3 regions of the Brevibacillus choshinensis genome follow, and region 1 is predicted to be linked to each of the others. Evidence: a T-box and tRNA genes for the amino acid it is inferred to sense, from the RefSeq annotation. Region 1 holds a T-box; the other regions hold tRNA genes.

Evidence for each region. The T-box of region 1 lies ahead of pheS (phenylalanine--tRNA ligase subunit alpha). A T-box ahead of a tRNA ligase gene usually reads a tRNA of that ligase, here a tRNA-Phe.
Region 2: it encodes a tRNA-Phe, which carries the amino acid that the T-box ahead of pheS (phenylalanine--tRNA ligase subunit alpha) is inferred to sense. The anticodon was not compared.
Region 3: it encodes a tRNA-Phe, which carries the amino acid that the T-box ahead of pheS (phenylalanine--tRNA ligase subunit alpha) is inferred to sense. The anticodon was not compared.

What each region holds. Positions count from the first base shown of each region.
Region 1 covers NZ_CP069127.1:1,745,912-1,749,162, reverse strand. The annotation lists gene pheT (phenylalanine--tRNA ligase subunit beta) at 1-794, opposite strand, end outside; gene pheS (phenylalanine--tRNA ligase subunit alpha) at 810-1,844, opposite strand; T-box leader at 1,898-2,170, opposite strand; gene JNE38_RS09045 (DUF2225 domain-containing protein) at 2,292-3,011, shown strand.
Region 2 covers NZ_CP069127.1:961,249-964,499, forward strand. The annotation lists rRNA gene JNE38_RS05080 (23S ribosomal RNA) at 1-479, shown strand, start outside; tRNA gene JNE38_RS05085 (tRNA-Asn) at 532-607, shown strand; tRNA gene JNE38_RS05090 (tRNA-Ser) at 611-703, shown strand; tRNA gene JNE38_RS05095 (tRNA-Glu) at 708-784, shown strand; tRNA gene JNE38_RS05100 (tRNA-Val) at 888-963, shown strand; tRNA gene JNE38_RS05105 (tRNA-Met) at 994-1,070, shown strand; tRNA gene JNE38_RS05110 (tRNA-Asp) at 1,148-1,224, shown strand; tRNA gene JNE38_RS05115 (tRNA-Phe) at 1,264-1,336, shown strand; tRNA gene JNE38_RS05120 (tRNA-Trp) at 1,344-1,417, shown strand; tRNA gene JNE38_RS05125 (tRNA-His) at 1,441-1,516, shown strand; tRNA gene JNE38_RS05130 (tRNA-Gln) at 1,541-1,615, shown strand; tRNA gene JNE38_RS05135 (tRNA-Gly) at 1,623-1,698, shown strand; tRNA gene JNE38_RS05140 (tRNA-Cys) at 1,729-1,802, shown strand; tRNA gene JNE38_RS05145 (tRNA-Leu) at 1,811-1,892, shown strand; gene JNE38_RS05150 (purine/pyrimidine permease) at 2,057-3,251, shown strand, end outside.
Region 3 covers NZ_CP069127.1:560,558-563,808, forward strand. The annotation lists rRNA gene JNE38_RS03035 (23S ribosomal RNA) at 1-279, shown strand, start outside; tRNA gene JNE38_RS03040 (tRNA-Asn) at 332-407, shown strand; tRNA gene JNE38_RS03045 (tRNA-Ser) at 415-505, shown strand; tRNA gene JNE38_RS03050 (tRNA-Met) at 533-609, shown strand; tRNA gene JNE38_RS03055 (tRNA-Leu) at 619-703, shown strand; tRNA gene JNE38_RS03060 (tRNA-Glu) at 722-795, shown strand; tRNA gene JNE38_RS03065 (tRNA-Val) at 883-958, shown strand; tRNA gene JNE38_RS03070 (tRNA-Met) at 988-1,064, shown strand; tRNA gene JNE38_RS03075 (tRNA-Asp) at 1,142-1,218, shown strand; tRNA gene JNE38_RS03080 (tRNA-Phe) at 1,254-1,329, shown strand; tRNA gene JNE38_RS03085 (tRNA-Thr) at 1,342-1,417, shown strand; tRNA gene JNE38_RS03090 (tRNA-Gln) at 1,423-1,497, shown strand; tRNA gene JNE38_RS03095 (tRNA-Lys) at 1,505-1,580, shown strand; tRNA gene JNE38_RS03100 (tRNA-Leu) at 1,653-1,734, shown strand; tRNA gene JNE38_RS03105 (tRNA-Gly) at 1,784-1,859, shown strand; tRNA gene JNE38_RS03110 (tRNA-Arg) at 1,863-1,939, shown strand; gene JNE38_RS03115 (AAA family ATPase) at 2,163-3,116, shown strand; gene JNE38_RS03120 (DUF58 domain-containing protein) at 3,131-3,251, shown strand, end outside.

The DNA.
Region 1 (3,251 bases):
TCGAGCAGCACGTAGTTGGTGACGTCCACCACATTGTTAATGGGACGAATGCCGGCTGCCATCAGACGGTTTTTCATCCATTGCGGAGAGCTGGTGATCTTCGCATTGGTGAAATGGCGTCCATGGTACTGGTAGCACGCTTCCGTAGCATCGATCTTGACGCCCACCGGGTTTGGCACATCGCTCTCTTTGAGTTCGATTTGCGGTAGTACGACTTCTTTGCCCAAAATGGCTGCCACTTCATAGGCAACTCCTAGCATGCTCAAGCAGTCAGAGCGGTTCGGAGTCAAGCCCAGCTCCAGAACGTAGTCGTCCAACCCGAGGTAGGAGACTGCATCCATGCCGATTTCCGCTTCCTCTGGCAATACCATGATGCCTTCCTGTTGATCTTTTGCCAGCAGCTTGTCATTGAGGCCCAGCTCTTTCGCCGAGCAAATCATCCCTTGGGATTCCACGCCACGCAGCTTGGAGCGTTTAATGTTCAATCCGCCTGGCAGCTTTGCACCGATCAGGGCTACCAGCACTTTTTGGCCTTTGTCTACGTTTGGCGCACCACAAACGATCTGCAGGTCTTCGCCTTGGCCTGCGTCTACGATACACACATTGAGGCGGTCTGCATCCGGATGCTTGCTGCGCTCTTTCACATAACCGATCACGACGCCACTTACGCCTGCATTGCGCGATTCGACCGCGTCTACTTCCACCCCGCTGCGAGTCAGCTTTTCAGCCAGCTCCTGTGGCGTGCAATCTGTGAGGTCGACGTATTCTGCCAACCATTGGTACGATACCTTCATCTTTGCCTCTCCTCTCTACTCTCGATTGAACTGACGCAGGAAACGAACGTCGTTGGTATAGAAATGGCGGATATCCTCTACGCCGTACTTCAGCATGGCAATGCGCTCCACACCCATTCCGAAAGCAAATCCGCTGACTTCCTGCGGGTTGTAGCCAGCCATTTCGAGTACGCGCGGATGCACCATGCCGGAGCCCAGGATCTCGATCCAGCCTGTTTGCTTACATACGCGGCAGCCATGTCCGCCACAGTTGAAGCATTGCAGATCCACTTCCGCACTTGGCTCGGTGAATGGGAAAAAGCTTGGACGCAGGCGAATTTGCTGGTTTTCCCCGAACATTTGGCGTGCAAACGTCAAGAGGATTCCTTTCAAATCGCTCATGCCGATGCCTTTATCGATCACCAGACCTTCAATTTGGGTGAACTGGTGGGAGTGCGTCGCATCGTCATCATCGCGGCGGTACACTTTACCCGGGCAAATGATTTTCACCGGCGTTTTGCCTTCTTTTTTCAGCATGGTGCGCGCCTGTACCGGAGAAGTATGGGTACGCATCAGGATCTCGTCCGTTACGTAGAACGTATCTTGCATGTCGCGAGCCGGGTGATCCTTTGGCAGATTGAGCATTTCGAAGTTGAAGTGATCCATTTCAACCTCAGGACCTTCTGCTACCTCAAAGCCCAGACCCACGAAAATATCTTCGATTTCTTCGATGATGCGGGACAATGGATGCATGCTGCCTGCTGGAACCGGACGGCCCGGCAAGGTTACATCGACCGTTTGTGAAGACAGCTTTGCGTTCAGCACTGCCTCTTCCAACGCCTGCTGCTTGCTTGCGAATGCGGACTCAAGCGCTCCCCGCACTTCGTTGACCAATTGACCCACAAGTGGACGCTCTTCTGCAGAAAGACTGCCCATTCCGCGCAGAAGCTCTGTCAGCTCCCCCTTTTTCCCCAGGTACTTGACGCGCAATTCCTGAAGTTGTGCGGATTCCGTGACCTGACCAATCTGGTCGAGTGCGGAATCTTTCATCTCTTGCAACCGAGTTTGCACTTCATATCGCTCCTTTATGGTTTTTTTGAAAGAAAAAGAAAAACCCGCCCCTCAAAAGGGACGAGTTACTTTTTTCTCGCGGTACCACCCTTGTTAGACAAAGCACTCGGACCGTGATGATTCTCACAGAAACGAACATGACTTTTGTCTCACTTAAGATCACTGTTAACGGGAGTGACCCGGCTGCTCCTACTGCGTGAAAACGGTTCAGAGTGCGGCTTAGGAGTGAATTCGGCAGCTATTTTGCTAAAGATGCTCTCAGTCTGCGGCATCTTCTCCCTGAAAACAAATAGGTCCTGCGTACTAGTCTCCATCATTGCTTTACGTTATAATCAGACGTAGGAAAATTATAGCGTAACAATGGCGAACTTTCAATTCTACAAATGTTACATATCCATCAGCATATCCCGATACAACGGTTTTTAAAAGAGAAAGGGGACTTTTGCCATGATCGATAAGGTATCTGCACTCTACGATAAGTCCTGCACCTGTCGTCACTGTCAAAAATCGTTCACCACGAAACGGGTAAAAAGCGGATCGTTGACAATCGTCCATCGTGATCATGATTTCTACACGCGCTTTAAAGAGCAGTCCCTCAATCCCATTCTCTATACGGTCAACGTCTGTCCGGCATGCGGCTTTGCCTTTACCGATCCATTCAAAGAGAAGCTTGCGCCGTGGGAGAAGCAGGTCGTGGACGAACAGATCTCAGCCAAATGGACTCCCAAGGACTTCGGCTCGATCAGACAAGCCCCTGAGGCGATCGTCACTTACAAGCTCGCCATCTATGCGGCAGAGATGACGGATCAGCCCCATTCCGTAAAAGCGGGTCTGTACCTGCGCCTTGCCTGGCTGTATCGTTCTTTGGAACGGTTCGCGGAAGAGTTTCGCTTTATCGGCATGGCTGTAGATGAATACGAGCTTTCATATATCCATTCCGACTACGCTCGCGCCGACAAGGACATGTCCGAGGTGCGCCTGCTTTATTTGATCGGCGAGCTGTACCGCCGCTTGCAAAAGTTTGATCTCGCTATCAACTATTTCGGAAAAGCACTCGCCTTTCGAAACACGACCATTGAGAGCGGGATTATCCGAATGGCGCAGGATCAATGGCAGCTGGCGCGCGAAGAATACAAAGAGAAGCAAAACGAACAAAAGATCGGCTAATTTTTTTATCAAATAATAAACAAGGGATACTGGAAAGCAATCCAGTATCCCTTTTGTTTTTACCATTGTTACATCGAGTTATCTATCGATGCGGTACATCTGCTATTCATTGACACCAGTCGATACATTTCAGTGGAAATTGAGAGAAATAAGCCGATTGCTTAGTCCACATTGTTTGGAATCGCGTATTGATACATTATACAAGCACTTCGATGACAGATGTAAGGGAAGGTGAAGTGA
Region 2 (3,251 bases), 780 kb from region 1:
GCTCAACGGATAAAAGCTACCCTGGGGATAACAGGCTTATCTCCCCCAAGAGTCCACATCGACGGGGAGGTTTGGCACCTCGATGTCGGCTCATCGCATCCTGGGGCTGAAGTAGGTCCCAAGGGTTGGGCTGTTCGCCCATTAAAGCGGTACGCGAGCTGGGTTCAGAACGTCGTGAGACAGTTCGGTCCCTATCTGTCGCGGGCGTAGGAAGTTTGAGGAGAGCTGTCCTTAGTACGAGAGGACCGGGATGGACGCACCGCTGGTGCACCAGTTGTCACGCCAGTGGCACAGCTGGGTAGCTATGTGCGGACGGGATAAGCGCTGAAAGCATCTAAGCGTGAAGCCCCCTCCAAGATGAGACTTCCCACAGCGCAAGCTGGTAAGACCCCTCATAGACGATGAGGTTGATAGGTTCGGTGTGGAAGCGTGGTAACACGTGGAGCTGACGAATACTAATCGGTCGAGGACTTATCCACACATTCTTTAGCAAACATGCGTATTCAGTTTTGAAGGAATGACCTTCAATGTTCCTCGGTAGCTCAGTTGGTAGAGCAATCGGCTGTTAACCGATCGGTCGGCGGTTCGAGTCCGTCCCGAGGAGCCATATGGATGGATGTCCGAGCGGCCGAAGGAGCACGATTGGAAATCGTGTAGGCGGGGTCGACCCGTCTCGTGGGTTCAAATCCCACTCCATCCGCCATCTTGGCCCGTTGGTGAAGCGGTTTAACACAGCAGCCTTTCACGCTGTCATACAGGGGTTCGAATCCCCTACGGGTCACCATAAAATACCCCACAAAGTGTAGAGGATGCTTTGTAGCAACACCGAGTACTTTGCGGGGACCCCAACAAAAAGTTTGGGGCCCGACATTTTGTCGGGGAACTCTGGAGGCTTAGCTCAGCTGGGAGAGCATCTGCCTTACAAGCAGAGGGTCGGCGGTTCGATCCCGTCAGCCTCCACCACTTATTACTACTGACCGAAAAGGTCCCTGTCGCGGGATGGAGCAGCTCGGTAGCTCGTCGGGCTCATAACCCGAAGGTCGCAGGTTCAAATCCTGCTCCCGCAACCAAATTATTCACTTGAACTACGTCGAATGTACATCTTGCTCAAGTGAGATGGGAGTATCCGTAGGATGCAACCAAATATGGAGCTGTGGTGAAGTTGGAGTTCACGCCGGTCTGTCACACCGGAGGTCGCGGGTTCGAGTCCCGTCAGCTCCGCCATTTTCCAACTAGGAAGATAGCGAAAAGAATTTCTTGTCTGGCTCGGTAGCTCAGTCGGTAGAGCAGAGGACTGAAAATCCTCGTGTCGGCGGTTCGATTCCGTCCCGAGCCACTTTTATAGGGGCATAGTTTAACGGTAGAACGAAGGTCTCCAAAACCTTTGGTGTGGGTTCGATTCCTACTGCCCCTGCCACTTTTCAAATAAGCAATAACATGGCGGTCGTGGCGAAGGGGTTAACGCACCGGATTGTGGCTCCGGCACTCGTGGGTTCAAGTCCCATCGATCGCCCCATTCCTTAAGTTGGGGATTACTTATTGGGGTATAGCCAAGCGGTAAGGCAACGGACTTTGACTCCGTCATTCCTAGGTTCAAATCCTAGTACCCCAGCCATTTATACGCGGACGTAGCTCAATTGGTAGAGCGTCGCCTTGCCAAGGCGAAGGTCGAGGGTTCGAGACCCTTCGTCCGCTCCATAAGCTTCATTAAAGAAAGCTTACCAACATGGAGGCATAGCCAAGGGGTAAGGCACGGGTCTGCAAAACCCTTATCCCCGGTTCAAATCCGGGTGCCTCCTCCATATTACTTGCCGGTGTGGCGGAATGGCAGACGCGCGCGACTCAAAATCGTGAGGGAAACCGTGGGGGTTCAAGTCCCTTCACCGGCACCATACTTAACAAACAACCCTGAATGTCAAGAACCCTTGATGATCGGGGTTTTTTTCTGCTTTGTGTGAATTGATAAAACGGAATTCGACAGTAGAATAGCGCGGGCTTTTCGGGCATAGTGAATAGGTGGGCAGCTATTGTCAGTAACAAAAACGAGGTGGTTTTGATGAAGTACGGTTTGAATGACAAACCGCCAGTGGGCACAACCATTTTGTCTGCCCTCCAATGGATGATCGTCGCAGTATCGAGCAGTGTGGCAGTCCCCTTGATGATCGGCGATGTCTACGGCCTTGCGCCGGATGAAATCGGCAACCTGATGCAGCAGACCATGTTTTTTATCGGGTTGGCGTCTCTCTTGCAGGTATGGATCGGTCACCGATATCCGATGCTGGAAGGGCCAGCAGGGCTCTGGTGGGGGATCTTCATTATTTTGGCGCAGATCGGATCGAGTGTGGGCCTAGCACCTCGTGAGATTGGGCAATCCTTTCAGATCGGACTCGCTATGGCTGGGGTTTTGTTCTTGATCTTTGGCTTGATGGGATGGATCGGGAAGCTGCAGCGATGGTTCACGCCTCTCGTCTCAGGGACGTATATGATCCTGCTGGCTGTCTCGTTGTGCAGCAACATTTTGGCGGGGATGCTGGGGATCGGATTTCAACATTCCAAGGAAGTGATCCCGCAGGTGGCGATTGTCTCTGTGGCAATCGTTGCGTTAGTGATCATAGTGATGCGGACAAAACGCTTTTCCAGCTTCGCGGTTTTGTTTGGAATGGTAGCTGGATGGGTGCTGTACGCCCTCATGGGTTGGACGGAGCCAGTCCGTCCTGCTGAACAGGTGATTGCGTGGCCGTCGCTCTTTTTCTGGGGAAATCCCCGCTGGGATTGGGGAGTGATTCTGACGAGCATGCTGACGGGCTTCGTGCTGTTGACGAATCTGGTAACGAGCATGGTCGTCATGGGAAAAGCCACGGATACGGAACCGACCGATGAGCAGTATAACCGCGGAGGCATCTTTACAGGGGTGTCCCATCTTTTGTCCGGGCTTGGGGGAGTAGTCGGGATGATTCCCCTTTCGCTTGCAGCTGCGGTCATCCAGACGACGCGTATGGCTTCTCGATTGCCCTTTATGCTGGCCATGGTCGGCATCATGGTCATCGGCTTGCTGCCGTATGTGGCACACTTCCTGGCGGCTCTGCCGACTCCGGTTGCTTATGCAGCCATGTTCATCTCCTACACGCAGCTGCTCGGATTCGGTCTGAAGGATTACGTGAATGTGAAAATGAACGATCGGACGATTACGGTTGGAGGAAGCTCTTTGCTGGTGGGGATTGGCGTGATGTTTGTGCCATCGTCTGCGTGGC
Region 3 (3,251 bases), 1.2 Mb from region 1:
GCGGGCGTAGGAAGTTTGAGGAGAGCTGTCCTTAGTACGAGAGGACCGGGATGGACGCACCGCTGGTGCACCAGTTGTCACGCCAGTGGCACAGCTGGGTAGCTATGTGCGGACGGGATAAGCGCTGAAAGCATCTAAGCGTGAAGCCCCCTCCAAGATGAGACTTCCCACAGCGCAAGCTGGTAAGACCCCTCATAGACGATGAGGTTGATAGGTTCGGTGTGGAAGCGTGGTAACACGTGGAGCTGACGAATACTAATCGGTCGAGGACTTATCCACACACTCTTAGCAAACATGCAGATCCAGTTTTGAAGGTGCGACCTTCAAACGTTCCTCGGTAGCTCAGTTGGTAGAGCAATCGGCTGTTAACCGATCGGTCGGCGGTTCGAGTCCGTCCCGAGGAGCCATATATACGGAGAGTTACCCAAGAGGCCGAAGGGGACGGTTTGCTAAACCGTTAGTATGCGCAAGCGTAGCGAGGGTTCGAATCCCTCACTCTCCGCCATATGATTTCTTAATAACATAGCAATTTGGCGGTGTAGCTCAGCTGGTTAGAGCGTTCGGTTCATACCCGAAAGGTCGGGGGTTCGATTCCCTCCGCCGCTACCATCCTAAGTTGCGGTCGTGGTGGAATTGGCAGACACACCATCTTGAGGGGGTGGCGGGGCGACCCGTGCGAGTTCGAGTCTCGCCGACCGCACCATAATAGTATCACTTGCATGGCCCGTTGGTGAAGCGGTTTAACACAGCAGCCTTTCACGCTGTCATACAGGGGTTCGAATCCCCTACGGGTCACCTAAAAAACCAACTAGTTGTTGGGGTCCCCGCAAAGTACTCGGAATATGCTTCAGAGCATACTCTTCACTTTGTGGGGGAAATAGTGGAGGCTTAGCTCAGCTGGGAGAGCATCTGCCTTACAAGCAGAGGGTCGGCGGTTCGATCCCGTCAGCCTCCACCATAGTTACTACTGACCGAAAAGGTCCCTGTCGCGGGATGGAGCAGCTCGGTAGCTCGTCGGGCTCATAACCCGAAGGTCGCAGGTTCAAATCCTGCTCCCGCAACCAAATTATTCACTTGAACTACGTCGAATGTACATCTTGCTCAAGTGAGATGGGAGTATCCGTAGGATGCAACCAAATATGGAGCTGTGGTGAAGTTGGAGTTCACGCCGGTCTGTCACACCGGAGGTCGCGGGTTCGAGTCCCGTCAGCTCCGCCATTTTCCTTCAAGGAATTGGCGAATGAAACAAATGAGGCTCGGTAGCTCAGTCGGTAGAGCAGAGGACTGAAAATCCTCGTGTCGGCGGTTCGATTCCGTCCCGAGCCACCACTAATATGATATGCCGGTATAGCTCAATTGGTAGAGCACCTGACTTGTAATCAGGGGGTTGTGGGTTCAAGTCCTATTGCCGGCACCACTTGTTGGGGTATAGCCAAGCGGTAAGGCAACGGACTTTGACTCCGTCATTCCTAGGTTCAAATCCTAGTACCCCAGCCATTTGCACGAGCCATTAGCTCAGTTGGTAGAGCATCTGACTTTTAATCAGAGGGTCGAAGGTTCGAGTCCTTCATGGCTCACCAGTTTTTTCTCAATAAGGAAAGCAGTGCTGCACGGCAAATACGCCGTAAGCCTTTTCTGTTTTTTTAAACCATGCGGGTGTGGCGGAATGGCAGACGCACCAGATTTAGGTTCTGGCGGGAGACCGTGGGGGTTCAAGTCCCTTCACCCGCACCATAGTAACAGAAAGGGTTTGTAGCCAGAGCAAACCTTTTACCCTGAATATGCGGACGTAGCTCAATTGGTAGAGCGTCGCCTTGCCAAGGCGAAGGTCGAGGGTTCGAGACCCTTCGTCCGCTCCATATGTGCCCTTAGCTCAGCTGGATAGAGCGTTTGACTACGAATCAAAAGGTCGGGAGTTCGAATCTCTCAGGGCACGCCATTTCTTTCATATGAAACCGCAGAGTAGGACGATCTCCTACTCTTTTTTGCATAATTTGAGGACAATTTTACAAATTTTAAGTATTTTTTCCTTGTATCTCCCATGAGCATCCATTACTTTAGGATTAGGATGCTCTCTATTCATAAAAACAGGGGGTAAACCGCGTAGGAGTGGCTGTTACAAACCTGACTGAAGAATCCAAAGAAACAGGAGTTGTATCATCATGAACCCAATAAAAGTGGAAAATACGCATCCTGCTGTAACCAAGCTCATTGACAATATACAAAAGGTTCTGATTGGAAAGCGTTCTGTGATCGAATTGATGGTGTCTGCCGTTTTGGCGAATGGACACGTACTTTTGGAGGATGTACCTGGCGTAGGGAAGACCATGCTCGTACGTGCATTGGCCAAATCGATTGGCGGAGCCTTCAAACGCATTCAGTTTACGCCTGACTTGCTGCCGACCGATGTAACAGGGGTAGCGATCTTTAATCAAAAGAGTCTTGAATTCGAGTTTCGCCAAGGTCCGTTGTTTGCCAACGTCATCTTGGCGGATGAGATCAACCGGACATCGCCAAAGACCCAATCTTCCTTGCTGGAGGCAATGGAAGAGCGTTCCGTGACCGTAGATGGCGTGACCTATCGGCTGGAGGATCCATTCTTTGTCATGGCTACCCAAAACCCTTTGGAGTACGAAGGGACATTTCCTTTGCCGGAAGCCCAGCTGGACCGCTTCTTGATGCAGCTTAGTCTGGGTTACCCGAGCGTTGAGGAAGAGATGCGAATGCTCACTCGCTTCTCGGAAGCCAATCCATTGAATCAGTTGGAGCCTGTCATGACCGCAGAGGAATTAAAGCAGCTCCAGGAGCAAGCAGCCAGGGTAAAAGTATCGGATGGGATCAGGGAGTATATCGTGCGCCTGTGCCATCGTACCCGTGATCATCATCATATTTATTTGGGAGTGAGCCCGCGGGGTGCTTTGGCTCTGTATCGGGCCGCACAGGCACTGGCTTTCGTTCGCGGACGAGATTACGTCATTCCGGACGATGTAAAAGAGCTGGTTCCTGTCACATTTGCTCACCGGATGATCGTGAAGCCGGAAGCACGTCTGGAAGGAGCGACCGTTGATCGGATTCTAACGGTGATTTTGGCCGAGACCCGCGTGCCGGTCAGCTGAGGCGGTGACTGCGGATGAGACAACAAAGATGGGGCAAAGTCAAAGTAATCGGGTTGGTCTTGCTCACGTATGTATTTGCAAAATTTCAGGGCGGGTTTGCTAGCTGGTTTTTGTTTTACAGCAGCCTTGTCTTCT